Regions from separate parts of the Methylobacterium durans genome, predicted to be linked through region 1. Evidence: predicted binding sites of a transcription regulator. Region 1 holds the regulator's gene; the other holds the start of a gene.
What was found. The regulator PhoB, encoded in region 1, activates phosphate uptake and scavenging genes when phosphate is short. The targets are predictions, from matches to a motif close to TGTCATNNANCTGTCAT.
Positions count from the first base shown of each region.

Region 2: DK389_RS00135 (ceramide glucosyltransferase) is a predicted target of PhoB. The motif match lies at 9,700-9,716, and genes of this name have one in related genera.

Region 1 covers NZ_CP029550.1:2,930,427-2,945,179, forward strand. Annotated here, with positions in the region: gene recN (DNA repair protein RecN) at 1-868, shown strand, start outside; gene DK389_RS13405 (hypothetical protein) at 1,075-1,287, shown strand; gene DK389_RS13410 (hypothetical protein) at 1,291-1,572, opposite strand; gene pstS (phosphate ABC transporter substrate-binding protein PstS) at 1,915-2,955, shown strand; gene pstC (phosphate ABC transporter permease subunit PstC) at 3,168-4,145, shown strand; gene pstA (phosphate ABC transporter permease PstA) at 4,157-5,059, shown strand; gene pstB (phosphate ABC transporter ATP-binding protein PstB) at 5,114-5,929, shown strand; gene phoU (phosphate signaling complex protein PhoU) at 5,982-6,701, shown strand; gene phoB (phosphate regulon transcriptional regulator PhoB) at 6,716-7,417, shown strand; gene ruvA (Holliday junction branch migration protein RuvA) at 7,631-8,248, opposite strand; gene DK389_RS13450 (YceI family protein) at 8,395-9,027, shown strand; gene ruvC (crossover junction endodeoxyribonuclease RuvC) at 9,031-9,594, opposite strand; gene DK389_RS13460 (hypothetical protein) at 9,620-10,243, opposite strand; gene DK389_RS13465 (DUF2188 domain-containing protein) at 10,257-10,481, opposite strand; gene DK389_RS13470 (YebC/PmpR family DNA-binding transcriptional regulator) at 10,640-11,386, opposite strand; gene DK389_RS13480 (HAD-IA family hydrolase) at 11,690-12,451, opposite strand; gene rpe (ribulose-phosphate 3-epimerase) at 12,445-13,131, opposite strand; gene DK389_RS13490 (phosphoribulokinase) at 13,289-14,149, opposite strand; gene DK389_RS13495 (class 1 fructose-bisphosphatase) at 14,268-14,753, opposite strand, start outside.
Region 2 covers NZ_CP029550.1:28,349-43,101, reverse strand. Annotated here, with positions in the region: partial or broken gene DK389_RS00195 (lytic murein transglycosylase) at 1-425, opposite strand, end outside; gene galE (UDP-glucose 4-epimerase GalE) at 440-1,432, opposite strand; gene DK389_RS00185 (UTP--glucose-1-phosphate uridylyltransferase) at 1,614-2,477, shown strand; gene DK389_RS00180 (N-formylglutamate amidohydrolase) at 3,006-3,908, opposite strand; gene cpdR (cell cycle two-component system response regulator CpdR) at 4,115-4,471, shown strand; gene grxC (glutaredoxin 3) at 4,580-4,861, shown strand; gene DK389_RS00165 (carbon-nitrogen hydrolase family protein) at 4,854-5,699, shown strand; gene DK389_RS00160 (DUF1178 family protein) at 5,721-6,191, shown strand; gene DK389_RS00155 (disulfide bond formation protein B) at 6,315-6,839, opposite strand; gene DK389_RS00150 (YqaA family protein) at 6,839-7,420, opposite strand; tRNA gene DK389_RS00145 (tRNA-Leu) at 7,556-7,640, shown strand; gene DK389_RS00140 (type 1 glutamine amidotransferase) at 7,648-8,343, opposite strand; gene DK389_RS00135 (ceramide glucosyltransferase) at 8,424-9,608, opposite strand; gene DK389_RS00130 (histone deacetylase family protein) at 9,764-10,666, shown strand; gene DK389_RS00125 (IS701 family transposase) at 10,802-12,055, shown strand; gene DK389_RS00120 (TetR/AcrR family transcriptional regulator) at 12,149-12,712, opposite strand; gene DK389_RS00115 (efflux RND transporter periplasmic adaptor subunit) at 12,823-13,932, shown strand; gene DK389_RS00110 (efflux RND transporter periplasmic adaptor subunit) at 14,094-14,753, shown strand, end outside.

The DNA of each region.
Region 1 (14,753 bases):
CGACGCGGCCTTGGTGGCGCTCGACGAGGCGCGCGCCGTTCTCGACGCGGCCCTCTCCGAGACCGAGTTCGATCCGCGCGAGCTGGAGCGGGTCGAGGAGCGGCTGTTCGCCCTGCGCGCCGCCTCCCGCAAATACGACGTGGCGGCCGACGATCTCGCGGCCCTGCGCGAGCGCTACGTCGCGGACGTCGCGGCGATCGACGCGGGCGAGGAGGCGCTCGGCGGCCTGCAGCAGGCGCTCGATGCCGCCGAGGCCGCCTACGCCAAGGCGGCGACCAAGCTCAGCGAGTGTCGGAAGCGGGCGGCCAAATCACTCGACGCGGCCGTGAAGGCGGAGCTGCCCCCGCTCAAGCTCGAGCGCGCCCGCTTCATCACCGAGATCGCGACCGATCCCGATTCGCGCGACGCCGCGGGCAGCGACCGGGTCGAGTTCTGGGCCCAGACGAATCCCGGCACGCGGCCGGGGCCGATGATGAAAGTGGCCTCCGGCGGCGAGCTTTCCCGGTTCATGCTGGCGCTGAAGGTGGTGCTCGCCGACAAGGGTTCGGCGCCGACCCTGATCTTCGACGAGATCGACACCGGCGTCGGCGGCGCGGTCGCGGACGCGATCGGCGCGCGGCTCGCCCGGCTGTCGCGCGACGTGCAGGTCGTCGCCGTCACCCACGCCCCCCAGGTGGCGGCGCGGGCGCAGACGCATTTCCTGATCGCCAAGGACCCGGTCAAGGGCAGCGATCGGGTCGCGACACGGGTCGCGACACTGCCCGTCGAGGCGCGGCGCGAGGAGATCGCCCGGATGCTCGCGGGCGCAACGGTCACCGACGAGGCGCGCGCGGCCGCGGCGCGGCTTCTGCAAGGTGCGGGGGCTTGAGGGCGCGCGCCGCACGCTCCGCGACCAGTCACGCAGCGTATTCGGCGCTGCCCGCTGCGCTCGGCGCATCCTCACCATGCGAACCGCGCGCCGCAGACTTGCGCACAACTTGGCCGTAATGATTTGTTAACCATCCCGCGCGAGATTCACCGCGACGCTCCCTGCCTTCTGCGGGGAGCGGCGTTCCAGTCTCAAGGGGAGAGACGATGCGCGAGGAGATCGCACAATCGGATAGCTTCTCGACGGAGGGTTGCACCTCCGCTCCGGTTCTCAGTGTCGACACCCGCTTCCGCCTCGGCCATGCGCTTCGCACGATCTACGAGGACAGCGTCGACCGGCAGCCGATTCCCGATTCGCAGGTCGACCTGCTTCTGCGCCTGCGCCACAAGGAGCGCGACAGGCAGCGCGGCTCCGTCTGACGATCACCAGCGCCGCGCACCCGGCCGGCGCTTGTACTCGGCGGCGCGGATCATCGTCAGCACCTGATCGAGATCCCGGAGCTGGCTCGCCTCTTCGGCCTTGATGCGGGCCGCGTCGGCCGCGTCGGCCGCACAACGCAGGCGGATCTGCACGAGCGCGAGGCTCCGCTCCAGCGCTTCGCGCCGCCGGTGAAGCTCCAGATAGGCGGCCTCGGTCGGATCCGCCGGATCCCGGCCCGCCTGATCCGCCGCGACTGCGGAAAGTCCGTTGTCCACGCTCGACATCGTATCCGTCCGGCGACGCGCCGCGGATTGAGGATCCGCGACCGTTCCGCTTGAGGAACGCGCGAGGCCGCCAAACCGTGCCATTGCGGGTGTCGACCTCGGCCGATCCCTGCCTTGGACGTGCGGATCCGCGCCAGAGAACCTGCGGTTGAGTGCGTAAGCGGTGCGGAGGCTCGCTCCCGCCCGGCGCTGTCATCCGCCTGTCATGTCCCCGTCATAGAGGCGGCATCGTCGGGCGGCTATCGCAGCCCCGGCCGGCTTCTCAGCCGTCCGCGCAATGCCTCAGGGCTCCGGAACCGGAGCGCCGCGGGGCTCGACGCCCGGCAGCAAACGGAGACGCACGTGAAACCCTTCAGCTACGCGCTCGCCATCGGCATCGCGACGATTCAGCTCGCCCTCCCCGCAACGGCCGCCGACATCACCGGTGCCGGTGCCACGTTCCCCTTCCCCGTCTACTCGAAGTGGGCCGAGGCCTACCGCAAGGAAACCGGCACCGGCCTGAATTATCAGTCGATCGGCTCCGGCGGCGGCATCAAGCAGATCCAGGCCAAGACCGTCGATTTCGGCGCCACGGACGCGCCCCTCAAGGGCGCGGCCCTCGAGAAGGACGGCCTCGTCCAGTTCCCGACCGTGATGGGCGGCGTCGTCACCGTGGTGAACATCGCCGGCGTCGAGCCGGGCAAGCTCAAGCTCACGGGCGAGGTCGTGGCCGACATCTACGCCGGCCGGATCACCAAGTGGTCGGACCCGAAGATCGCCGCGCTCAACGAGGGCGTGAAGCTGCCCGAGGCGACGATCACTCCGGTCTACCGCTCCGACGCGTCCGGCACGACGAACATCTTCACCACCTATCTCTCCCAGGTCTCCGAGCCCTGGAAGAAGGAGTTCGGTGCGGCCACCACCATCTCCTGGCCGGCCGGCCAGGGCGGCAAGGGCAACGAGGGCGTCACCGCCACCGTCAAGCAGGTCCCGAACGCCATCGGCTACGTCGAGTCGGCCTACGCCAAGCAGAACAAGCTCAGCCACACGCTGATCCAGAACAAGGCCGGCAAGTATCCGCAGCCGGACGACAAGGCGTTCCAGGCCGCCGCCGCCAGCGCCGACTGGAAGGCCGCCCCGGGCTTCGGCATCTCGCTCACGAACCAGGCCGGCGAGGGAGCGTGGCCGATCACCGCCGCGACCTTCATCCTGGTCTACAAGGATCCGGCCGACGCCGCGAAGTCGACGGATGTGCTCAAGTTCTTCGACTGGGCCTACAAGAACGGCGACAAGCTCGCGACCGAGCTCGACTACGTGCCCCTGCCCGACAACGTCGTCGGCCTGATCCACGAGGAGTGGAAGCAGATCAAGGGCAAGGACGGGAAGCCCGTCTTCAACATGTGAGGCCGACCCTGCCTCCTCCCCGGGTGGATCTCGGGCTCGCCCGAGATCCACCCGGGCGAGGGGAGCGATGGGATGCGGACGGTCCTGCCGGCCCGTCACGGCGCCACCCTCACCCTCGATCCCTCCCCCGCACGGGGGAGGGGCGTGCCTGCCGCCCCGCTCGCATCCGAACCCGCCGCGCGCTAAACGCCTCGAACCGACGAGAATTGCGGATGGCCTCCTTGACCGAACAGATCGCGCTGGCGCGCTCCGATGCGGGAATCGTCCGCAGACCCCCGAGCAAGGGGCTCGACGGCCTGTTCCGCGCCGCCGCCTACGGCTCCGCCCTGATCGTCCTCCTCGTGCTCGCCGGCATCCTCGGCTCGATCGCCTACGGCGGCTGGCCGGCCTTCCGCGAGTTCGGGCCGGGCTTCGTCACCTCCACGGCCTGGAACATCGGCACCGAGCAGTTCGGCGCCTGGGTCGCCGTCGTCGGCACGATCGCCTCGGCGCTGATCGCCCTCCTGATCGGCGTGCCGCTCTCGCTCGCCATCGCCGTCTACCTGACGCAGCTCTGCCCCGGCTGGGCGCGCAAGCCCGTCGCCATGACGATCGAGCTCCTCGCCGCGGTGCCGAGCATCATCTACGGGATGTGGGGCCTGTTCATCTTCGCGCCGCTCTTCGCGCGCTTCGTGCAGGTGCCGGTCTCGAACCTCGTCGAGGGGCTGCCCATCGTCGGCACGCTGCTCTACGCCCGCGTGCCCTCGGGCGTCGGCATCCTGACGGCGGGCATCATCCTCGCCATCATGATCGTGCCCTTCGTGGCCTCGATCACCCGCGACATGCTCGACCAGATCCCGACCATCCTGCGCGAGAGCGCCTACGGGATCGGCTGCACCACCTGGGAAGTGGTTCGCCACGTGCTGGTGCCGCAGGCCTCGGTCTCGATCATCGGCGCCATCATGCTCGGCCTCGGCCGGGCGCTCGGCGAGACCATGGCGGTCACCTTCGTGATCGGCAACGCCAACCGCCTCTCCGCCTCGATTTTCGATCCGGGCTCGACCATCGCCTCGCGGATCGCCAACGAGTTCAACGAGGCGGATGGCATGCAGCTCAACGCGCTGATGGCGCTCGGCTGCATTCTCTTCGTCGTCACCTTCATCGTGCTCATCATCGCGCGCCTGCTCGTGCGCCGCGTCAAGGTCGCCTGAGGAGGCCACCGATGGATGCCGCCAACCCCATGACGCAAGCCGCGACCCGGGATCGCCCGCCGATCGGGAGCCGCGTGCGCCCGAGCCGCCGCGCGGCCGACCGGACCCTGAAGGTTGCCTGTCTGGTGGCGACGCTGATCGGCGCCGTGGTGCTCGGCTCGATCCTGCTGATGCTCATCGTCGAGGGGCTGCGCGGCTTCTCGGCGACGCTCCTGACCCAGCCGACGCCGGGCCCCGGCTCGGAGGGCGGCGGCATCGCCAATGCGGTGCTCGGCAGCCTCGTCCTCACCCTGATCGGCATCGTGGTGGCGACCCCGATCGGCGTGATGGCGGGGACCTATCTCGCCGAGTACGGCCGCGGCTCGAAGCTCGCCGACGTGATCCGCTTCCTCAACGACGTGCTGCTCTCCGCGCCCTCGATCCTGATCGGCCTGTTCGTCTACACCCTGATGGTGCGGCCGATGGGGACCTACTCGGGCTGGGCCGGGGGCGTGGCGCTCGCCATCATCGCGACGCCGGTCATCGTGCGCACCACCGAGGACATGCTGCGCCTCGTTCCGGGCCCCTTGCGCGAGGCCGGCGCCGCCCTCGGCGCACCGCCCTCCCGCGTGATCATGAGCGTGACGTGGCGGGCCGCCTCCGCCGGCATCGTCACGGGCGTGATCCTGGCGCTCGCCCGCATCGCCGGCGAGACGGCGCCGCTCCTGTTCACGGCCCTCAACAACAACTCCTGGTTCAATGCCAGCCTGATGGGCGGCGTCGCGAACCTGCCGGTGATGATCTACCAGTTCGCCCTCTCGCCCTACCCGAACTGGCAGAGCCTCGCCTGGGCCGGCGCCCTCCTGATCACGGTCGCGATCCTCGCCCTCTCGGTGGTGGCGCGCCTCGTCGTGAAGTCCGAGCGGGCGCGCTGAGCGCCCGCGCACCGATCCCTCTCCGGCCGAACGGCCTTCCGAAGGAACCACCCGATGAGCGCCTCCCCCGCCGTCAGCGCGTCGCTCAGCGGCCGCAGCCAGGCCAACGCCAGCGCGCCCGTTCGTATCGCCGTGAAGAACCTCGACTTCTACTACGGCACGTTCCACGGCCTGAAGAACATCAACCTCAATTTCCACGACCGGCAGGTCACGGCGCTGATCGGGCCTTCGGGCTGCGGGAAGTCGACGCTGCTGCGCACCTTCAACCGGATCTACAGCCTCTATCCCGAGCAGCGGGCGGACGGCGAGATCCTCCTCGACGGCCAGAACATCCTCGACCCGAAGGTCGACCTCAACGAGCTGCGCGCCCGGGTCGGCATGGTGTTCCAGAAGCCGACGCCCTTCCCGATGTCGATCTACGACAACGTCGCCTTCGGGCTTCGCCTCTACGAGCGCCTGCCGAAGGCCGAGCTCGACCTGCGGGTCGAGGAAAGCCTGCGCAAGGCCGCCCTCTGGGACGAGGTGAAGGACAAGCTCAAGCAGTCCGGCATGGGTCTCTCGGGCGGGCAGCAGCAGCGCCTCTGCATCGCCCGCACGGTGGCGCAGCGCCCGGAGGTGATCCTGTTCGACGAGCCGACTTCGGCCCTCGACCCGATCTCGACGGGGCGCATCGAGGAACTGATCGAGCAGCTGCGGGACGAGTTCACCATCGCCATCGTGACGCACAACATGCAGCAGGCGGCCCGCATCTCGCAGTTCACCGCCTTCATGTATCTCGGCGAGCTCGTCGAGTTCGGCCCCACCACCCGGATCTTCATGAACCCGGAGAAGCGGCAGACGCAGGACTACATCACCGGCCGCTTCGGCTGAGCCGGTCCATTCCCGTTCTCCCGTTCCCGCGCCAGCCCCGAGGATCACGACCATGTCCGAGCACATCGTCACCTCCTACGACAACGATCTCAACGACCTGCGCCGGTCGATCTCGGAGATGGGGGGCGTCGCCGAGAAGATGATGGCCGAGGCGAGCCAGGCGCTGGTCCGCCGCGACACGGTGCTCGCCCAGGCCGTGATCGCCGCCGACAAGCGCCTCGACGTGCTCCAGCGCGAGATCGAGGAGCGCGCCGTCCTCCTCATCGCCCGGCGCCAGCCGCTCGCCATCGACCTGCGCGAGACGATCTCGGCGATCCGGGTCTCGGGCGATCTCGAGCGGATCGGGGATCTCGCGAAGAACATCGCCAAGCGCGTCGTTGCGATCAGCGATCAGGCCCAGCCGCAGAAGATCGTGCTCGGCGTGCAGCACATGAGCGACCTCGTGCAGGAGCAGCTCAAGGACGTCCTCGACGCCTACGCCAGCCGGGACACGAAATCCGCCCACGACGTCTGGGAGCGGGACGGGGCGATCGACGCCCTCTACAATTCCCTGTTCCGTGAACTCCTGACCTACATGATGGAAGATCCGCGCAACATCTCGTTCTGCACGCATCTCCTGTTCTGCGCCAAGAACGTGGAGCGGATCGGCGACCATACCACCAACATCGCCGAGACGATCCACTACCTCGCCACCGGCGAGACGCTCGCCATCGAGCGCCCGAAGAACGACGCCTCGAACTACGCGACGGTTTTGCCGGGCGTGGGAGCCTGAAGGCGCGAGCAGGCATGAGCACGCGGATCCTGATCGTCGAGGACGAGGAGGCCCTGACCCTCCTCCTGCGCTACAACCTGGAGGCCGAGGGCTTCACGGTCGATTCCGCCATCCGCGGCGACGAGGCGGAGATCCGCCTCGCCGAGCAGGTGCCGGACCTCGTCCTCCTCGACTGGATGCTTCCGGGACTCTCCGGGATCGAACTCTGCCGCCGCATCCGGGCGCGGCGGGAGACCGAGCGGCTGCCCGTCATCATGCTGACCGCCCGCGGCGAGGAGGGGGACCGCATCCGCGGCCTCGGCACGGGGGCGGACGACTACATCGTCAAGCCGTTCTCGGTGCCCGAGCTTCTGGCCCGCGTGCGCGCCCTCCTGCGGCGGGCCAAGCCCGCGCACGTGGCGAACCTGCTGGTGGCCGGCGACATCGAGCTCGACCGGGTCAGCCACCGGATCCGCCGCTCGGGCCGCGAGATCCATCTCGGACCGACCGAGTTCAAGCTCCTCGAATTCCTGATGCAGAGCCCGGGACGGGTCTTCTCGCGGGAGCAGCTCCTCGACGGGGTCTGGGGCCACGACGTCTACATCGACGAGCGCACGGTGGACGTGCATGTCGGCCGCCTGCGCAAGGCCATCAACCGGGCCCGCCAGTCCGATCCGATCCGCACGGTGCGCGGCTCCGGCTATTCCTTCGACGAGATGTTCTCGGGCGTCGAGTAGTCGGAACCCGGTGCCGATGCAGCCGTAGGTGGTCTAGGCGCGGCGATGATCGCGGCGGCGGAGCGATCACGAACGCGACGTCGGCGCGTTGATCGCGCACAGGCCGCTGGCGGGAGCCGGACGCAGCCCGCCCCATGAAAATCGGCAGCCGGATCCGTGGGATATCCGATTCTGACGAGGGTGCCGGGCGCGCGGGATGCGGGCCGGGCCGCGTCAGCGCGCCAGTTCGCGCAGGCCGAGCCGGATCAGGGTCTTCGCCTCCGCACCCTCGCCCGCGCCCTTCATCGCGGCGGCGACCGCGGCGGAGGCCTGGACCTGCGGGTAGCCGAGATTGACCAGCGCCGAGATCGCGTCCGCCACGGGCTGGGGCGCGGTGCGGTCCTCGACGGCGCCGGTGAGCGCGATCAGGGCGGGGTCGATCGGCGCGAAGGCGGGCGCCTTGTCCTTCAGTTCGGCGACGAGCCGGGCGGCCAGCCGCGGGCCGACGCCGGGCGCGCGCGCGATGGCGCCCTTGTCGCCCGTGGCGATGGCGGTGGCGAGGTTGGCCGGCTCCAGCACCGAGAGGACGCCGAGCGCCACCCGGCTGCCGACGCCCTGCACGGTCTGGAGCAGGCGGAACCATTCCCGCTCCGCGTCCGAGCGGAAGCCGTAGAGGCGGATCATGTCCTCGCGGACATGGGTCTCGATCGAGAGGTCCGCCGCCTCGCCGGGCTGCGGCAGGCGCTGCAGCGTGCGGGCGGAGCAATGCACCACGTAGCCGACGCCGTTCACGTCGAGGATGACGAAATCCTCGCCGTAGGAATCCACCAAGCCCCTGAGCTTCCCGATCATCGAGCCGTCCGTTCCAATCCCGAGACCCTGCCCTACAGGGTCCCGGGTCCTGTCGCCAACGCGGCCTTGAGCCGCCGCCGGGTTCGTGAAATCAAGGTCCGCGCCCCGGCCGGGGCAAGCCACCCGACGATTCGAGCGACCGCCCGATGCGCCTGACCGCGTCCTTCCCCTTCCGCGCCGCCGGCCTCGCCGCCGCCCTCGTCCTCGCCGGACCCGCCGCGGCGGAGAATCCGGGCGCCCCGACGACCGACCCGACGCAGGTGCGCCCCGGCGCCTACCTGCTCGACCCGGCCCACGGCAAGATCACGTGGTCGGTGAGCCATCTCGGCTACTCGACCTATTACGGCCAGATCACCGACGTGGCGGCGCAGGCCAGCCTCGACCCGAAGGAGCCGGGCAAGAGCCGGATCACGGTCACGATCGGGATCGACAGCGTGAACGGCCTCAACGACAAGCTCAACCAGCACCTGAAGACGCCGGATTTCTTCGACGCGGCGAAATTCCCGACCGCGACCTTCACCTCGACCTCGGTGGAGCCGACGAGCCCGACCACGGCCCGGATCAACGGCGACCTCACCCTGCGCGGCGTGACGAAGCCCGTCTCCTTCGACGCGACCTTCAACCAGGCCGGGATCAGCCCCGTCGACAAGAAGTACACGGTCGGCTTCGACGGGCGCACGGTGCTCAAGCGCTCGGAGTTCGGCATCAACGCCTTCCTGCCCGTGCTCGGCGACGAGGTGTCGCTGCGCCTCGAGGGCGAGTTCAAGGCGGTGGAGTAGCCCTCAACCCCGGGCGAGCGCGGCCGCGATCCGCGCCGCCGCCGGGCCGCCGACGCCCGCTGGCAGGTGCCGGCTCTTGAGGGCATGCGCCCCGCGGTGGTTGGCGTGGGTGATGGCGATGGCGAGCGCGTCGGCCGCGTCGGCGAGCTTGAACTCGGCCTTCGGCAGCAGGAATTTCACCATCGCCTGGATCTGCACCTTCTCGGCGTGGCCCGAGCCCGCGACCGTCTTCTTGATGAGGTTGGCCGCATACTCGAAGACCGGCACCCCGGCGAGCGCCGGCACCAGCAGCGCGACGGCGCGGGCGTGGCCGAGCTTCAGCGTCGCCTGCGCGTCCTTGTTGACGAAGGTCTCCTCCACCGCGACCTCGTCGGGCCGAAACGCCTCGACGGTGCGGGTGATGCCCTCGTAGAGCTCGCGCAGGCGCAGGGCCAGCGGCAGGTCGCCGTCGGAGGTGATGGCGCCGCAGCCCACATAGGCGAGCTTCGACCCGGCCGCCTCGATCACGCCCCAGCCGGTGCGGCGCAGGCCCGGATCGATGCCGAGGATGCGGACGGGGGCACTCATGGGGTCTCTCCTGATGCGGCGGACCCTAGCGGTTCGCAGGATGCGCCGCCACCCATCGCCGCATCCCCGCGAGCAGTTCGGGGATGGGCTGTCGCTCGACATCCCGGTCCGAGTAGCCGCGCTCCGTTAAGGCATCGTAGTTGACGGCGACGAAGTCGTTGAACCGGTCCCACATCGCCGAGGGCCCGGGCGCGCTCAGGTTCTCCTCGGCCGAGAGCCAGTTCCGGACCTCGCTGAGTACGCTGAGCGGCTCGTTGCCGTGCACGGCGATGTCGGAGTTCGACAGGTCCGAGAGGGCGGCCTGGTAGCGGTATCGCTCGGCCTCGAGGATCAGGCACTTCTTGGAGCGGAGCGCGTCGGCGCCGTAGAGGCGACAGCCGACATCGAGCCCAAGCTCGAACGGCATGTTCAGGCGGTAGTACTCGCCCTTGCGCGCCGCCTGGATCCGCGACAGGTCGTGGATGCCGAACCGCGACTCCCGGATGAGCGCGACGATCTTCTCGATGCGGGGTTCGCCTGAGTTCAGGCGCTCCAGGGCGATCCTGGGCTCGTAGCCGAGATCGAGCAGGCAGAAGAGCAGCGGCCGCAGGAGCGGCAGGTAGGCGTCGTCGAACGGGCAGTTGACGAAGACGTTCGTCTCGAACGGCACGCGCCGCGACCCTTCAGCCGCGCGTCGGCTCCGGCCCGCTCCCGTATCGATCCCGCGCGCTGATCGTGCCGTCCCGGCGATGGACGTAGAGGTCCGCGCCCGCCTCGCGGGCCCGCTCGCGCGCGTAGCGGATCGCCTCGGCCTGCGTCGCGAAGATGCGGGAGGCGCGCGCCGCCCCTGACGGACGCACGCTCCACCGGCCGCCGGGACGCGAGATGACGTGCTGGGCCTTCTTCATCGCGCTTGCCGGGCCGTCCTCGCCTGAGCCGAACCGGAACTCTGTCCTACGCGCCGCGGAAGGCAAGTCCCTCGCGGCCGGTCCGTGCGGCCCCTACGAAACTGTGATCGTCCCGGCCGCTCCGGCAAGGGGAGCGGCGCGGTACGCGGGTCGGCTCCTCACGCCGCGAGCTTCGCCATCAGCGCATCGGAGAGGGCGAAGTTGACGTAGACGTTCTGGACGTCGTCCTGGTCCTCGATCACCTCGACGAGGCGGATCAGCTTCTCTCCGGTCTCGTCGTCGACGTCGATCGTCGTCTGCGCCTTCCAGACGAGGGCGGTGCGGCTCGGCTCGCCGAAGCGGGCCTCCAGCGCCTTCGTCACCTCGCCGTAGGAATCCTGCGCGCAGGTCACCTCGTGGCCGTGCTCGTCCGAGCGCACGTCGTCCGCGCCCGCCTCGATCGCGGCCTCCAGCATCGCGTCGGCGTCGGCGACGGATGCGGGGAAGGCGACGATGCCGACCCGGTCGAACAGGAAGGCGACGGCGCCGGTCTCGGCGAGGCTGCCGCCGGACTTGGTGAAGGCCGAGCGCACGTCGGAGGCGGTGCGGTTGCGGTTGTCGGTCTGCGCCTCGACGATGAGGGCGGCCCCGCCCGGGCCGTAGCCCTCGTAGCGGATCTCCTCGTAATTCTCGCCCTCGCCGCCGGCCGCCTTCTTGATGGCGCGCTCGATGTTGTCCTTGGGCATGTTCTCGGCCCGGGCCGCGAGGATCGCGGCGCGCAGGCGCGGGTTCATGGCGGGATCGGGCGTGCCGAGCTTGGCCGCCACCGTGATCTCGCGGGCGAGCTTGCCGAAGACCTTCGAGCGGACGGCGTCCACCCGGCCCTTGCGGTGCATGATGTTCTTGAACTGGGAATGGCCGGCCATGGCGTGACCTTGTCGGTTCGTTCGCGACGGAGAAACGCGGCCGCCACCCGGCCCCATCCTCGACGTCGCCGCGTTGGGAAGAGCGCGGTTATAGGCCGGCGCCCCGGCGGGAGGCAACGCGAGCGATGACGGGTCAGGCGGGCGGGAGCGGATCGGACGGGATCGGAGAGCGGTCGGAGCGCGGGCAGGGCCCCCGGGCCGGCGGTCGCTGGCTCCGGCTCGGCCTCGCGGCGGCGCTCGGCGCGCTCGCCGGGGCGACGCTCTTTCCCCGGAAGGCGCAGGGGGACGACGGCGAGGCGCCCCTCAGGCGGCCGCGGCCTCGCGGCGGGCGTGCCACTCCCTGAGGGACGCGAGGGTCACGACGCCGCCGGGCCAGTCCTGGCCGGCGATGTGGCGGTGCGGGTGGCCGGGCTCGCCGAGGTCGGACAGGGCCGAGAAGGCGCCGTCGAGGCGGTGGCTCTCGGTGTAGCGGCTGCGGGTGGCGATCACCGGCAGGCCCGCATCGAGGGCCGAGCGGATGCCGGCCGCCGAATCCTCGAAGGCGATGGCCTCCTCCGGCGCCACGCCGAGGCGGCGCAGCGCCAGCTCGAACACGTCCGGCGCCGGCTTCTTGCGGGCCGCCTCGTCGCCGCAGGCGATCACGTCGAAGGGCCGGTCTCCCGCCGGGAAATTGACCTCGACCAGCCGGTCGACGTTCGGCCGGCTCGTGGTGGTGGCGACCGCGAGCTTGACGCCCCCGGCCCGCGCCTCCGCCAGGAGGCGGGCGATGCCGGGACGGAGCGCCAGCGCGCCGCTCACCACGAGGTCGCCGTAATGGCGCGTCTTGCGGTCGTGGATCTCCGGCATGCGGGGGCGCAGGGCCTCCGCCTCGGCGGGATGGGCGGTCTCGATGTAGTGGAGGAGCCGCTCCTTGCCGCCCATCACGGCGAGGAGATCGGCGTAGAGGGGCGGATCCCAGTGCCAGGGCAAGCCGAGATCCGCGAAGGCGCGGTTGAAGGCCTGCCGGTGCAGGTCCTCGGTCTCGGCGAGCGTCCCGTCGACGTCGAAGATCAGGGCCCTCAACACGACAGGGCGCTCCCGCCGGCCTCGGCGGCGCCGGCGCGGATCGCCGCGATGTGGCGGGCGTAGTGCTCCGGCCCCTCCCGGAAGACCGCGTTGCCGGCCACGAACACGTTGGCGCCCGCGGCCGCCGCGCGCCGCACCGTCTCCGGGCCGATGCCGCCGTCGACCTCGATGTCGATCGCCCGGCCCGCCGTCATCGCCCGCACCCGGGAAACGGTCTCGAGCGCGCCGCCGATGAAGCTCTGGCCGCCGAAGCCGGGATTGACCGTCATGACGAGGACGAGGTCGACCATGTCGAGGACGGGCTCGACCGCCGCGGCCGGCGTGCCGGGATTGAGGGCGAGCCCCGCGCGCTTGCCGAGCCCCCGGATGGTCTGGAGCGAGCGGTGGACGTGCGGGCCGGCCTCCGCGTGGATCGTGATGATGTCGGCGCCGGCCTCCGCGAAGGCGGCGAGGTAGGGGTCGGCCGGGGCGATCATCAGGTGCACGTCGAAGACCTTGCGCGAGTGCGGGCGCAGGGCCTTGATCACCGGCGGGCCGAAGGTGAGGTTCGGCACGAAATGCCCGTCCATCACGTCGAGATGGATCCAGTCGGCCCCGGCCGCGTCGACCGCGCGCACCTCCTCGCCGAGCTTGGCGAAGTCGGCCGAGAGGATCGAGGGCGCGATGATGGGGCTCGTCATGGGAACAGCAGGGTCCTGGTCGGCGTAAGGGGACCGCGGGCGTCTCCCGCACCGCGATATCATGCTTGAGGCGGCCTCCGGCGGGAAGTTCGCCCTTCGGGTATGTCGTTTCGTCGCGTGAAGGTCCGTCGTGGCGCTCGTCCGTCTCTCGGCGGGGTCAGGCGAGGCGCCGGCGGCGCTCCACGAGCTGCATGATGATCGGCGTCAGGATGAGCTGCATCGCGAGGTCGAGCTTGCCGCCCGGGATCACGATGGAGTTCGCCCGGCTCATGAAGCTGTCGTGGATCATCGAGACGAGATACGAGAAGTCGATCCCCTTCGGATCCTTGAAGCGGATCACCACCATCGACTCGTCGGCGGTCGGGATCCAGCGGGCGATGAAGGGGTTCGAGGTGTCGACCGTCGGCACCCGCTGGAAGTTGATGTCCGTCCAGGAGAATTGCGGGCAGATCGTCTGCACGTAATCGGGCATCCGGCGCAGGATCACGTCGGTGACGGCCTCGGTGGAGTAGCCGCGGAACGAGCGGTCCCGGTGCAGCTTCTGGATCCATTCGAGGTTGATCACCGGCACGACGCCGATCTTGAGGTCGGCGTAGCGGGCGATGTCCACGGTCTCGTTGACGACGCAGCCGTGCAGGCCCTCGTAGAACAGGAGGTCCGAGCCCGGCGGGAAATCCTCCCAGGCGCTGAAGGTGCCGGGCGCGGTGCCGTACTGGGCCGCGTCCGCCGCGTCGTGGGCGTAGTGCCGGGTGCGGCCGGTGCCGGATTCGGCGTAGGTGCGGAACACCTCCTCCAGCTCCGGCAGCAGGTTGGCGCGCGGCGCGAAGTGGCTGAGCGTCGGCTCGGCCGCCATGCGCGTGCGCATGCTCTCCCGGTCGAAGGCGTGAAAGGCGTCGCCCTCGATGTAGACGGCGCTCACGTCCTCGCGGCGGAAGATCTGCTCGAAGGTGTTGCGGACCGAGGTGGTCCCGGCTCCCGAGGAGCCTGTCACCGAGATGATGGGATGGCGGGCGGACATCGTGGGTCGATCGACGATACTCTACGCTGGCGGAGGCTATTGAGGTCCGGCGGAGCCGGATTGCAGTCTGGCGGAGCCTGGGCCGGGCCGCGTCGCCTCTCGGCGCGGCTCCGTCCACTCATCCGCGCATCAGCCCGCGCTGGCCGAACAGCGGCGAGCGGCCGGCGGCGTGGTTGCGGCCGCCGAAATACTTGGCGACGCAGGCGACCTCCTCCTGGGAGCCGAACACCAGCGGCACGCGCTCGTGGATGCCGGTCGCCTCGATGTCGAGGATGCGGCGCTCGCCGTCGGTGGCGCCGGCGCCCGCCTGCTCCATCAGCATGGCGATCGGGGCGGCCTCGTAGAGGAGGCGCAGGCGCCCTTGCGCGTAGCCCTTGCGGTTGTCGCCCGGGTACAGGAACACGCCGCCGCGCATCAGCACCCGCTGCGCGTCGGCCACCAGGGAGCCGAGCCAGCGCATGTTGAAATCCTTGTCGCGGGGGCCGTCCGCGCCGCGCAGGCAATCCTCGATGAAGGCCCTGATCGGCGTGTCCCAGTGGCGGCCGTTCGAGGCGTTGATCGCGAATTCCTTGGCGGCGACCGGCACGTCGAGACTCGGATGGGT
Region 2 (14,753 bases), 2.9 Mb from region 1:
CCGAAATCCGATTCGATCCCCCAGAAGGCGAGGAGCACGCCCCGCGGGACGCCGTAGCGGGTCTCGATCCGGTCGAGGGTGCCGGAGAGCGCCGCCGCCCGGGCGCGCCCGCGGGCGATCCGGCCGGCGGAGACGGCGCCGACGAGGTAGTCCCAGACGGGCCGGGCGAACTCGCCCTGGCGGCGGGTCCGCGCCAGGATCTCGGGATCGGGCTGCGTGACCCCGCGGAAGGCCGCCGCGAAGGTCGCGTCCGAGATGCCGCGAGCCCGGGCGTCCGGCCGAAGCGCCTCGATGAAGGCCGCGAAGGCGGCAGGCCGAGCGGGGGACGGCTTCGCCGGCTCGGGGGCGGGCGGCTTCGCCGCCTGGGCGGAGGCCGGCGCGACCGGCGCGAGCCAGCCCGCCGCGGCACCCGCGGCGAGCGCCAGGAACGACCGCACGCTCAGACCCGGTTGCGGCGGGACAGCGAATCCTCCCAGGCGAGCGCCTGCCCGACGATGGCGTCGAGGTCGTCGTGCTTCGGCACCCAGCCGAGGCGCTGCCGGATGCGGTCGGCGCCCGCGATGATCTGGGCCGGATCGCCGGCCCGGCGCGGGCAGAGCCGCACCTCGAAGTCGCGGCCGGAGATCCGCTTGACCACCTCGATCACCTCCAGCACCGAGTAGCCCCGCCCGTAGCCGCAATTCAGCGTCAGGCTCTCGCCGCCCGAACGCAGGTGCGTCAGCGCCACGCGGTGGGCCTCGGCGAGGTCGGAGACCTGGATGTAGTCGCGCAGGCACGACCCGTCCGGGGTCGGGTAGTCGGTGCCGAACACGTCGATGTGGCTGCGCTGGCCCAGCGCGGTCTGGGTCGCCACCTTGATCAGGTGGGTGGCGTTCGGGGTCGATTGGCCGGTGCGCCCGCGCGGGTCGGCGCCCGCCACGTTGAAGTAGCGCAGGATGACGTAGCTGAAGCCGTGGGCCTTGGCTGCATCCTGGATCATCCACTCGCTCATCAGCTTTGAGCGGCCGTAGGGGTTGATCGGGCTGGTGGTCAGGTCCTCCGGCACCGGCACGGTCTCGGGCTCGCCGTAGACGGCGGCGGTGGAGGAGAAGATCACGTGCTTGACGCCCGTGCGCACGGCCGTCTCGATCAGCGAGCGCGTCTTGGCGGTGTTCGCGAGGTAGTATCCGAGCGGGTCCGCGACCGAGTCCGGCACCACGATCTTGGCCGCGAAATGCGCGAGCGCGTCGATGCGGTGCTGCAGGATCGTCTCGGTGACGAGGGCTTGGTCGGCGATGTCGCCGACGACGAGCTTCACCTCGGGCGGCAGCGCCCAGTCGAAGCCGGTGGAGAGGTCGTCGAGGACGACGATCTCCTCGTGCCCCGCGTCGAGGAGCGCCAGAACCATGTGGCTGCCGATATAGCCGGCACCGCCCGTCACCAGAACCGCCATCTGAATCCTCTCGCTGACGTGACCTTCGCCGCATCCTAACGCAAAGCTCGCGCCCTGTTGACGGAGCAAAGGGGTTGTTCGCCGTTCAGCGGGTTTGCAGCTTCGCCGTGCGAACTATCTCTCCGATACGACATTCCACCGCGCCACCCGCATTCGCCCCATCTCTCCAGGTCCCGCTCCGATGAAACCGATCCGCAAGGCCGTCCTCCCCGTCGCCGGTCTCGGCACCCGCTTCCTGCCCGCCACCAAGGCGGTCCCGAAGGAGATGCTCACGGTCGTGGACCGACCGGTCGTGCAGCACGTGGTCGACGAGGCGCGGGAGGCCGGCATCGAGCACTTCATCTTCGTCACGGGCCGCGGCAAGGCGGTCATCGAGGACCATTTCGATATCGCCTACGAGCTCGACCGGACCCTGCAGGAGCGCGGCAAGCAGGCGGCCTACGAGGCGCTGAAGCAGGATTTGCCGATGGCAGGCCAGACGAGCTTCACGCGCCAGCAGGCGCCGCTCGGCCTCGGCCACGCGGTCTGGTGCGCCCGCGAGATCGTCGGCGACGAGCCCTTCGCCGTGCTCCTGCCCGATATGCTGAGCCGCGGCTGCATGGGCCAGATGCTCCGGGCCTACGAGCAGCACGGCGGCAACATCATCGCGGTGGAGGAGGTGAAGCCCGAGGAGACTCACCAGTACGGCATCGTCAGCGTCGGCGAGACCTTCGGGCAGACCTTCGAGATCACCGGCATGGTCGAGAAGCCGAAGCAGGGCACCGCGCCCTCGAACTACATCATCTCGGGCCGCTACATTCTGCAGCCGGAGGTCTTCGCGATCCTGGAGAAGGGCGAGACGGGGGCGGGCGGCGAGATTCAGCTCACCGACGCGATGATCCGCCTCGCCGAGACGCAGAAGTTCTTCGGGCTGCGCTACGAGGGCCGCACCTACGATACGGGCTCGAAGCTCGGCTTCCTCACCGCCAACCTCGCCTACGCACTGGAACGGGAGGATCTCGCCGGTCCGCTCAAGGCTGAGATCGCGCGGCTCCTGGAAGGCTGATCGCGACGCCCCCAACTCGATTGCGCCCGACGCGGTTGTGCCATGCGCAGGGAGCACGCGACTTAGCCATTTCGGCGCTTGCGTTTTGTGCGGCGCACTTTACATTGTGCATTGCGAGATCGCGATGGCGTCGCGGTCCCGCAGCCCTTCTTGGGCGTTTCCTCCCTAGACTTCGGGCCGCTCCTTCGGGAGTGGCCTTTTTTCTTGCGCGCAGGTGGACGGTAGCCCCGAGAGAAGGGCCTGTCTCGCAGGCGCCGGAGACCTCCGCGGACAGACCTGCACGCCTCACCCTGTCCTTCTCGAAACGCGAGGGGACCCGCGCCTCGTCGTCGGCGTCGGGGCTGATGGGGTCCGGCGCCCCCACCTCTCCCGTTCGGGAGAGGTCGAGTCGGCGTCAGCCGACCGGGTGAGGGATGCACGTCATTCGGATCTGTCGCACCCCTCACCCTGTCCCGCTCCCGGACGGGAGAGAGGACCTGCGCTTGACGGGCGGAGGTCGCGGGATGCCGGGGCCGATCGACGGGGCGCCTATTCCGCCGCGATGCGCCGGGGCTCCAGGTCGGCGGTCTGCCCCGCCACCGCGACGACGACGTCCCGCAGGGCCGCGAGCAGGCTGTCGAAGCCCGACGTCACGGCGAGCGTCGCCTCGTTCATGTAGAGCGCGCGGTTGATCTCGATCTGGAGCGCGTGGCGGCCGACATTCGGTTCCCCGTAATGCTCGGTGATGAAGCCGCCTGCGTAGGGCTTGTTGCGGACCACCCGCAAGCCGCGGCCGCGCAGCTCCGTCTCGAACGCCTCGACGAGGAACGGGGCGCAGGCGGTGCCGAAGCGGTCGCCCAGCACGATGTCGGCTTTGGCCTCGGGTTCGCGCCCGAGGCTCGACGAGGGCATCGAGTGGCAATCGATCAGGATCGCGCAGCCGAACTGGCGGGCCGTGCGCTGGATCAGGCCGCGCAGCACCCGGTGATAGGGCTTGTAGAGCCCCTCGATCCGGGCCACCGCCTCCTCGACCGGCAGGCGCCCGGCATAGATCTCCTGCCCGTCGGCGACGACGCGCGGCACCGTGCCGAGCCCGCCCGCCACCCGCATCGAGCGGGTGTTGGCAAACGGCGGCAGGCGCCCCTCGAACATGCGGGGGTCGAGTTCGTAGGGCTCGCGGTTCACGTCGAGATAGGCGCGGGGGAAATTCGCCCGCATCAGGGGCGCGCCGAGGGTCACCACCGAGGCGAACAGGCGCTCCACATGGGCGTCCTCGGAGCGGCGGAGCGCCAGCGCGTCGAGGCGGGAGGCCGCGAGGAAGCGCGCCGGGTAGACCGAGCCGGAATGGCCCGTGTTGAACACGAACGGGATCCCGTGCGCCGCCGGCTCGTCCACGGCGAAGGCGGGCGCGAAGCCGAAGGCGTCGGTCTGGTCCGGTTGGGGCGCTGTCATCGCGGCGGGGCGCCTCGTCTCGATGGCGGGAGGGACGGCCTCCACATTGGGGCGCAGGGGCGTCCCTGTCCACTGCGACGAGCGGTGTCGCGAGCCTGCACCAGTGCGCGGCGGCACCCCGTCCGCAGGCCCGATCCTAACGCTCTGTTTACCAAACTGTCCCTTTATGGAATGAACACAGCGACTCAAGGGCTCGGAACCGTCCGATGAAGATCCTCCTGGCGGAAGACGACAACGACATGCGCCGCTTCCTCGCGAAGGCGCTGCAGAACGCCGGTTACGACGTCCTCTCCTTCGACAACGGTCTCTCCGCCTACAACCGCCTGCGCGAGGAGCCGTTCGAGCTCCTCCTCACCGACATCGTGATGCCCGAGATGGACGGAATCGAGCTGGCGCGCCGCGCCACCGAGCTCGACCCCGACATCAAGGTGATGTTCATCACGGGCTTCGCCGCCGTGGCCCTGAACCCGGATTCGAAGGCCCCCAAGGACGCCAAGGTCCTCTCGAAACCCTTCCACCTGCGCGACCTCGTCAACGAGGTAGAAAAGCTGCTCGCCGCCTGAGCAGCGCCTGCACAAGCAATCCCCCGAGACCCGTGGCGGCCCGGCAATAGGAAGCGGCGTGCCGTTTGCCTATATGCAGGCTCTCACCCACGGGGCTCGTCGACACGCATGCAACCGGTCACGATCTACACGACTGCCTGGTGTCCCTACTGCTCGGCGGCGAAAAGCCTGCTGAAGGAGAAGGGCGTCGCCTACCAGGAGATCGACGTCGAGAAGACGCAAGGGGCCCGGGCCGCGATGGTGCAGCGGGCGGGCGGACGCACCAGCGTGCCGCAGATCTTCGTCGGCGAACAGCACGTCGGCGGCTGCGACGACCTCTACGCCCTCGACCGCGCCGGCAAGCTCGACCCGCTCCTGAAGGGTGCCGAAGTCGGGGTCGCCGGTGCCTGAGGGCCGCTTCATCGCCGCCTGCGTGCAGATGCGCTCGGGCCGCGAGCCCCTGGCCAACCGCGACGCGGCGGTGGCGGGCGTCCGCGAGGCGGTGGCGGCCGGCGCACACTACGTTCAGACGCCGGAAATGACCTCGCTGGTCGAGCGCAGCCGCACGGCGATGTTCGAGAGGGTGCGTGCGCAGGAGGACGATCCGACGCTCGCCGCGCTCCGCGACGTTGCCCGCGAGACCGGCGCCGTGGTGCAGATCGGCTCGCTGGCGATCCGCAACGGCGAGAAGATCGCCAACCGCGCCTTCCTGATCGACGGGCAGGGCGAGATCGTCGCGGCCTACGACAAGCTCCACCTCTATGACGTCGATCTGCCGAACGGCGAGCGCTGGCGTGAATCGGCCACCTATACGGGCGGCGCCTGCGCGATCGTCGCCGACACGGCTCTGGCTCCGATCGGGCTCGGCATCTGCTACGACATCCGCTTCCCCGCCCTGTTCCGGGCGCTCGCGGAGGCCGGCGCCAGCATCCTGACGGCGCCCGCCTGCTTCACCCAGCAGACCGGCGAGGCCCACTGGCACGTGCTGCACCGGGCCCGCGCCATCGAGACCGGCTCGTTCATGATCTCGGCCGCGCAGGGCGGGCGCCACGAGGACGGACGCGACACCTACGGCCACTCGATCATCGTCGATCCCTGGGGTCGGGTGATCGCCGAGGCCGACGGGGCGGAGCCCGGCGTGATCCTCGCCGAGATCGACCTTGCGCGCGTCGCCGAGGCGCGGGGCCGCATCCCGGCGCTCCAGCACGCGCGGCCCTTCACCGTCGAGCGGGTGGGGCGTTGTTCATGAGTCGCGCGTTATCCTGACGTCATGATCCGCTACACCCTCGTCTGCGAGGCCAGCCACACGTTCGAGAGCTGGTTTCCCTCAAGCGCCTCCTTCGACGAGCAGGCCGCGCGCGGCCTCGTGAGCTGCCCGCTCTGCGGATCGGGCAAGGTGGAGAAGGGCCTGATGGCCCCCCGCATCGCCCGCACGGACCGGGGCGAGCGGTCGGCGCCCGTGCCGGCTCCCCTCCCGGAGGCACCCGGGCCCAGCCCCATGCCGATGATTGCGGAGCCGGAGCAGAAGCTCAGGGCGCTCTTGCGCGCCGTGCGCGAGCACGTGCAGAGCACCGCCGAGCATGTCGGCCCGCGCTTTCCCGAGGAGGCCCGCAAGATCCATTACGGCGAGGTCGCGGAGCGGCCGATCTACGGCGAGGCGAGCCCCGAGGAGGCCCGCGCCCTCATCGAGGAGGGCATCGACGTGGCGCCGCTGCCGCCGATGCCGGACGACCGGAACTAGGGCGGGTTCGGGCCGGGCCGGCTCCCGGATGAGGCGCGGATCCCCTCTCCCGTTCGGGAGAGGTCGAGTCCGCGGCACGCGGACTGGGTGAAGGGTGCGCCATACCCGGACAGGCCGCACCCCTCACCCCCGCCCTCTCCCGAACGGGAGAGGGGGCGCGTCGCGCCGGATGGCGGCCCCGCCGGCAACCGAGGCGAGGGCGGCCGCGATCAGCGCGTTCCAGCCGGCGAGCGAGAGCCCGAGGAAGCGCCAGGCGGCCGTCGAGCAATCGACCACCCGCGTCGTCTTGAGCCGGTCGAGGAAATCGCTCATCGCCTCGGGATTGGCGCCGGCGCCGCCGCCGCAATCGCTCGGGCCGGGCCAGAACCCCCATTCCGCGCCCGCGTGGTAGATCCCGAGGCCCGCTCCGTAGAGGAGGCCGAGGGCCGCGAGCCCGAGGGCGAGGCGGGCGAGGCGCGCCGGCAGGACGAGGGCGGCGAGCGCGAGCGGCACCGCGGCGTAGTAGGGGATGCGCTCGGTGAGGCAGAGCTTGCAGGGCACGTAGCCGAGCCCGTGCTCGAACACGAGGGCGCCCCCGACGGTCAGCGCCGCGCCGAGCGCCACGAGGAGGGCGGCGACGCGGAGGCTCGACAGACCGGCCGCACGCATCACAGCACCAGCTTGAACAGCACAAAGCCGAGCACGATCACCGCCACCGAGATCGCCGCGACCGCGTTCAGGTGCCGGTCGAGCACGCCGCGGATCTGCACGCCGTAGCGCCCGAGAAGCCCCGCCAGCAGGAAGAAGCGCGCGCCGCGGGTGACGATCGACAGCACCGTGAACCAGAACAGGCTGTAATGCGCGAAGCCCGAGGTGATGGTGACGAGCTTGTAGGGGATCGGCGTCAGGCCCTTCAGCAGGATCACCCAGTGGCCGTACTCGGCGTAGGATTCCTGAAAGGTATGGGCCGAGTTCTGCAGCCCGTAGAGCCGGATCAGCCACTGGCCGAGGGAATCGAACAGCAGGGCCCCGATCGCGTAGCCGACGAGGCCGCCCGCCACCGAGGCCACCGTCGCCACGAGGGCGTAGAACCAGACCCGGTCGGGCCGGCTCACCGCCATCGGCACCATCATGGCGTCGGGCGGGACGGGAAAGAACGAGCTCTCCGCGAAAGCCACGGCGCCGAGCGCCCAGGGCGCCGAGGGCTTGCCGGCGAGCGCGAGTATCCACTCGTAGAGGCCGCGGATCATCGGGTCCTTGTCCGGTCGGGGAGAGGCGCCGACCTTTGAGCACAGGCGGGCGGCCCTGGCCAGTGAAGGCGCGCCGCACCGTCTCCGCAAAAGTCCTTGGCCGCCGGGGCGAACTTGTGCGATGAGGCGCGGGTCGCGGGTATGGCGGAATTGGTAGACGCGGGCGACTCAAAATCGCCAGCCGCAAGGCGTGGGGGTTCGATTCCCTCTACCCGCACCACGCAGCCTCAATCCTCATCGAGAAAGCGCCGGATCCAGGAGCCGACGCGGCCGGAATCGTGGGGCGCGTCCAGGGAGGCGAGCGCCGCCGCGACGAGCGCCGGATCCGTCTCCCCCGCCCGGTGCCCGTCCGTGAGCGCGCGGGCGAAGTCGGGATTGAATTCCGGATGGCACTGGAAGGAGAGGGCGGCACGGTCCCGGTAGGCGAGCACCGCGTGCGGGGTGAAGGCGCTGGCCGCGAGCACCCGCGCGCCGGGCGGCCGAGCCACGACCTGGTCCTGATGGCTCACGGGCACGCGGATCGCGTCGTCGCCGCCATCCATGAAGGGCGCTCGCTCCACGATCGCGTAGCGGTGCAGCCCGAGGCCCCAGCCCCTCTCCGACTTTACGACCTGCCCGCCCCAGGCCTGCGCCATCACCTGATGGCCGAAGCAGAGCCCGACCACCTTCCGGTCGGGCGCGAGCGCCCGCAGGAAGGCGATCAGCGCCGCGATCCACGGATCGGGATCGTAGACGCCGGCCGGCGAGCCGGTGATCAGGTAGGCCGCGTGCGCGTCCGGCGCGGGAAGCGCCCCGGCATCGGCGCGGACGATCTCGTAATCGTGGCCGGGCCCGACGAGGCTGCGCACCATCGCGCCGTAGCCGGGATAGCGCCCGCCGAGGCGCGCCGGCGGCCGGCCGGTCTCGAGGACGGCAATTCTCATGGGCGGGTCGTTTCGCGTGTCCGAAGCGTGTCACTCGACCCGCGGTGTAGATCAGGCGGCGACCGCCCGGAAGGACGGCCTCACGCGGCCCTGACCCGTGGGCGCAAGGCCCCCGCCGCCTTCGGGCGGATGTCCATGGCGTTGCCGCGCCAGACGATCGCGCTCCGCATCCAGGCGGCGGCCCAGAGGGCCGGCAGCATCGCGTCCCGCACCAGGAAGGCGAGGACGAGGCGCGGCGAGCGGTGCCAGCCGGCGCGCGCGGCGAGCCGGAATTCGGCGCCGTACCAGAGCGCCGCCATCGCGAGGAGGGCGAGGTGCGCGGGCGCGCCCTCGACCGCGGCGGCGCCGAGCCCGAGGGGAAGGAGGGCGCCGGTGCCGATCTCGGGGGCGAAGAACAGCGGGAAGGTGACGCGCCGCAGCCGGGCCCAGCGGATCTGGCGCGCCCACACCTCCCGCAGGCTCCGCCGCCCGAGGGGCTGCTCGAAGGGCGCCGCGACGAGGTGGACGCGGCGTCCCGCCACCCGCACGAGCTTCGTGGCCGCGGCGTCCTCCGCGATCTCGGCGGCGAGCGCCCGGATGCCGCCGCGAGCCTCCAGGAAGGGCCGGTGCCACAGCATGCTCTTGCCCTGCGCGAAGCCGAGCCCGAGGGCCTCGCCGGCATATTGCCAGCGCGCCTGCAGGGTGTTGAGGAAGGCGCACTCGACCTCGGCCGGGAAGCTGTCCGGCCGGGCGCCGACCGGCGTCGAGCAGACGAGGCCGGTGTCGGGCCGCCACGCCGCCTGCAGCCGCTGCAGGTAGTCCGGCGGCATCAGCACGTTCGAATCGGCGAGCACCACCCATTCGTGGCGGGCCGCCTCCCAGCCGCGCACGCAATTGTTGAGCTTCGGGTTGTCGCTCACCCGCTCGTCGCCGACGATGATCCGCGCCGGCACGGACGGATGGGCCGCGATGAGCCGGTGCAGGAGCGGCAGGATCGGGTCTCCCGCATCCGCCACGCAGAAGATCAGCTCGTAGGCGGGATAGTCGAGGCGGAAGCCGCGGGTCAGCATCTCCTCGCTGAAGGTCTCGAGCCCGCAGACCGGCCGCACCAGGGAGACGGGAGCGCCGGCCGGGATGGTCGAGCCTGTCCGGACCGCGCCGATGCGGTGCGCGGCGACGATCAGGCTCGCGAGATTGACGAGGGTCACGAGGGCGCAGAGCGCCAGGACGGCCAGGGTGGCGATCGGGATGCCGCTCGCGAAGGCGCCGTCCATGAATCCCGCCATGAATTCGCTCCTCGGCTCCGGGCTCGCGACGGGACGGCACGCGCCGATCCCTGCCGGTCCCAATCCGAACAGGGCCCCTAACAGCCGGGCCGTATCAGGCGTATGACAGGCCGCGAACCAGGGAGCGCCCGCGGGCGCCGGAGGAGGGGCCGGGCGTGACGCCGATCGTCTATCACCCGGCCTATCAGGCGAGCCTGCCCGCGGGGCACCGCTTCCCCATGGGCAAGTACGGCCGGCTCGCCGAGATCCTGTCCGCCCGCGGCCTCGCGCCGGCGGGCTTCGTGACGCCGGAGCCGGCGGGGGCGGAGACCCTCTGCCTCGTCCACGACCGCGCCTATGTCGAGGCCGTGCTCGCCTCGGCCGTGCCCCGCGAGATCGAGAAGGCGATCGGCCTGCCGATCGATCCGGGCGTGACGCGCCGCGCCCGCGCCTCGGCGGGCGGCACGCTGGCGGCGGCGCGGCTCGCCCTGGCCCACGGCCTCGCGGGGAGCGCGGCGGGCGGCAGCCACCACGCGCGGCGGGCGCAAGGGGCGGGCTTCTGCGTGTTCAACGACGTGGCGGTGGCGGCCCGCGCCCTGCAGAGGGAGGGCGCGATCGGCCGGGCCCTCGTGGTCGATTGCGACGTCCACCAGGGCGACGGCACCGCCGACTGCCTCTACGCCTGCCCGGACCTCTTCACCCTCTCGATCCACGCCGAGAAGAACTACCCCGCCCGCAAGATCGCAGGCGACCTCGACATCGGCCTTGCCGACGGCCAGAGCGACGCCGAGTACCTCGCCATCCTCGCGGGCCGGCTGCCGCCGCTCCTCGACGCCCTGCGGCCGGACCTCGTCTTCTACAATGCCGGCGTCGATCCGCACCGGGACGACCGGCTCGGGCGCCTCGCCCTGACGGACGAGGGCCTCGCGGCCCGCGACTGGCTCGTCGTGCGGGAGGCGCGGGCGCGGGGCATCCCGCTGGTGGCGGTCATCGGCGGCGGCTACGGCCACGACGTCGACGCGATCGCGGCCCGCCACGCCCTCGTCTTCGAGGCGATGGCGGCCGAGGCCGGGGGATAGCATCCGATCTCCGTCCCGGGTCGCCCTCCGCTGACGCTCCGGGCAGGTGCTCCGCGTCAGGAGACCGACGGTTCCCCTAGCATTACAGTTGCAGGGTGAGGCTCCTATCTGAGTGGTTTCGGATGGGAGAGCGCGATGTCCTCAACCTCGCTCGAATCCACGCTGGAGCTCTGGTCGACGACACTGCGGCAGGCCAAGCAGCGCATCCGCCCGCTGTTTGCCGCCCCGAGCGTCGCCGCCTCCGCCAACGCCTTCCTGGAGGGCTTGCTTGGGGGTGAGCGGCGCAAGACCGGCTGGATGCGGGCTGAAGCTGCTGGTGATCCAGGCCCCTGGCGCCAGCAGGCTGTCCTCGGTCGCACGCACTGGGACGCGGAGGCGCTGCGGGACGTGGTGCGTGACTACGTCCTCGAGACGCTCGGCTCACCTGACGCGGTGGTGGTGATCGACGAGACCGGCTTCTTGAAGCAGGGCAGAGCCTCGTGCGGTGTGGGCCGGCAGTACACAGGCTCAGCTGGCAAGATCACCAACTGCCAGATCGGGGTGTTTGCCGCCTACGTCTCGGATCAGGGCCACGCCTTCATCGATCGTCAGCTGTACCTGCCCAAAGCCTGGGCCGGAGACCCGGCTCGAAGGCGGACGGCGCATGTGCCGGAGGCCATCACCTTTGCCACCAAGCCGCAGCTGGCGCTGGCCATGATCGAGCGGGCGATAAAGGCAGAGGTGCCGTTTGCGTGGGTTGCGGCTGACAGCATCTACGGGGTTGGCGAGATCGAGCTGGCGCTGCGCCGTGCGTACAAGGGCTACGTGCTCGGTGTCACGGGTCAGCATCGGTTCTGGTCCTGGGACCAAAACCTCGACGTCGCGGGCACCGCCGAGGAGATCGCCAAGGATCTCTCCAAGACAGACTGGATCCGGCTCTCGGCCGGATCTGGCACGAAGGGACCGCGCCTGTTCGACTGGGCCTACCTGCCGCTGGCCACGCTGCCGGCGGATGCGCTCGACGCCGCTCTTGATCAGAGCGTGTGGACGCGCGGCCTGCTCGTGCGGCGCAGCCTGTCGGACGGGAGCTTCTCCTACTTCACCACTTGGTGCCCGGCCGGCACGCCGGTGCAGACGCTGGTGGCCGTGGAGGGGCGACGCTGGGCCATCGAGGACGCGTTCGAGACCGCCAAGACGGAGCTCGGGCTGGCCCACAACGAGAGCCGTTCGTGGCACGGCTGGCACCGGCACGTCAGCTTGGTGATGCTGGCTTTTGCGATGTTGGCGCGGGTGCGCCGGTTGGCCAACGGAACGCCCCCAAAAACGCCGCTCATCGCCAAGCTCGCCGGTGCCGTGGTCCATTCAGGAGATCCGGCGCGTGGCGATGCGGCTGGCGCAGCGGCGCATTGAGCCCGCGCTCGTGCTCGCTTGGTCAGCCTGGCGGCGCGCCCACCAAGCTGCCGCCCGACAGGCGCACCTCAGAACGAAACTGCAACTGTAATGCTAGCCCTCCGGCAGGGCCCGCGCCTGCGCCTCCAGCGCCCCGAACAGCCGGTCGAGCTCCGCACCGTCGAGTTCGTGGAAGCCGAGCGACCGGCTCATCATCAGCCCGAGGATCGCGAACAGGAAGGCGGCCCCGGCGCCCGGGCGCGCCTCGATCTCGGCGAGATCCCGCAGGCGCTCGGCGAGGAAGCTCCGGAAGCCGGCGACGGCCTCCGCGTTCTCCGCGGTCGCGATCAGCAGGGAATCGGGGAAACCACATTCCTCGGCGTAGACCTCGCGGGCGTGCCCGATCATCGCGAGCGGCATGCGGGCCCGCGACGCCGCCAGCGCGGCGGCGTGCTCGCCGATGCCGGCGCGCAGCCGCTCCACCTTGCGGGCGGCGAGCGCCGTGACCAGCGCGTCCTTCGAGGCGTAATGGTGCAGCACCCCGCCCTTGCTGAGGCCCGCCTCCGCCGCCACCGCGTCGATCGTCAGCGTGCGGCTGCCGGAGCGGCGCAGCAGCGCCTCGGCCGCGTCGAGGATGATCTCGGGCCGGTCCTCCCGCCGGGTGCGCGCCTTCGCCATACCCTCGACCTGTTAAAAACCGTCTGGACGGTCGGTAATGTAGTGGATATGGCTGCGCGGCGATAGGCCGAATCGCGGCCTTGGCCCGAGGTGCCGCCCGAGATGTTGCCATGACGGGACGTCGATCAACGCCGCTCGCCATCTGCGCCGTCCTGCTGGCCGGCGCGGTCGCCGCACCCGCCCTCTCTGCCCAGACGGAGCCCGGGAAGCCGCTCGCGGCGCAGACATTCGTGCGCGTCGTCGCGGCCGAGCGCTCGATGATCGCCACCGACATCGTCATCACCGGGGACGTGCAGGCGCAGGCGCAGACCAACGTCTCGTTCCGGACGAACGGCAAGGTCGGCGCGCGCCTCGTCGAGGTGGGGGACCATGTCGAGGCCGATCAGGTCCTCGCCCGCCTCGACCCGCAGGAGCAGCGGGCGAACCTCGACAACGCCCGCGCGGCGCTCACCTCGGCGGAGGCGCAGCTCACGCAGGCGAAGCTCAGCTTCAAGCGCCAGGAGACGCTGCTGGCGAGCGGCTACACGACCCGGCCCGCCTTCGACAATGCCGAGCAGCAGCTCCGGACGACCCAGGCGGCGGTCGACTCGGCCAAGGCCGCGCTCGGCACCGCGCAGGAGCAGTTCTCCTACACGGAGCTGCGCGCGGGCGTCGCCGGCATCGTGCTCAGCCGCTCGCTGGAGACCGGCCAGGTCGTGCGGGCGGGCCAGTCCGTGCTCATTCTCGCGCAGGACGGGCCGCGCGATGCGGTGTTCAACGTCTACGAGGCGCTGCTGGCGACGCCGCCCGACTCGAAGACCGTCGAGGTCGTGCTCCAGGCCGACCCCGGCGTCGTCGCGGTGGGCAGCGTCCGCGAGATCGCGCCGAGCGTCGATCCGTCCTCCGGCACGGTGCGGGTCAAGGTCGGGCTCGACCGGACGCCGCCGCAGATGGGGCTCGGAGCGGTCGTGGTCGGGCGGGGCAAGTTCCGGCCGCAACCGGCCATCGTGCTGCCCTGGTCGGCGCTCTACCGCTGGAAGGGCCGGCCCGCGATCTGGGTGCTCGACCCGGCGACGGGCACGGTGTCCCCGCGCAACGTCACGGTCGAGCGCTACGGCGCCGACACGATCGCGCTCGCCGCCGGCGTGGAGCCGGGCGAGCAGGTCGTCACGGCGGGCATCCAGTTCCTGCGTCCGGGCCAGACCGTGACGGTGGCGGCGAGCGGGGAGGGCGGCCGATGAGCGCGACGGGGATGCGATCCGCCCACCTCTCCCGTTCGGGAAGGCCTGAGTCCGCGGCACGCGGACCGGGTGAGGGATCGGCCGTATCCGGAGAGGTCGCACCCCTCACCCCAACCCTCTCCCGAACGGGAGAGGGGGCAGGGCGCGCCTGTCTCCTCGCCATGCCCCTCCTCCTCGCCGCCTGCCAGCCGGCACAGGAGAAGGCCGAGGCGCCGCCGGTACGGCCGGTGCTCTACACCCTCGCCAAGCCCGTCGACCGGGTCGTCTTCGGCCCCTTCGCCGGCACGGTGGAGCCGCGCTACCAGTCGCAGCTCGGCTTCCAGATCGGCGGCCGGGTGGTCGCCCGCGACGTCACGGTCGGCGACATCGTGACGAAGGGCCAGCGCTTGGCCGCCCTCGATCCCGTGGTGCCGCGCTTCGCCCTGGTGCGGGCCGAGGCCGATGTCGCCGATGCCAGGGCGCAGGCCGAGAATGCCGCGGCCACCGAGGCGCGCACCCGCCGCCTGATGGAGGGCGCCAACGTCACCCAGGCCCAGCTCGACGGCGCCGTGGCCAACCGCGACACCGCCCAGGCCCGCCTCGCCCAGGCCCAGTCGAGCCTGCAGAAGGCGCAGGACCAGATCGGCTACACCGAGCTGAAGGCGGATTTCGACGGGGTGGTGACGCAGCGCAGCGCCGAGGTCGGGCAGGTCCTGAGCGCCGGCCAGGCGGTCGTGACCGTGGCCCGCCCCGAGGAGCGCGAGGCCGTCGTCGACATCCCCGAGGATCTGGCCGGCGCGATGCCCAAGGACGGGCGCTTCACGGTCTCGCTCCAGAGCGCG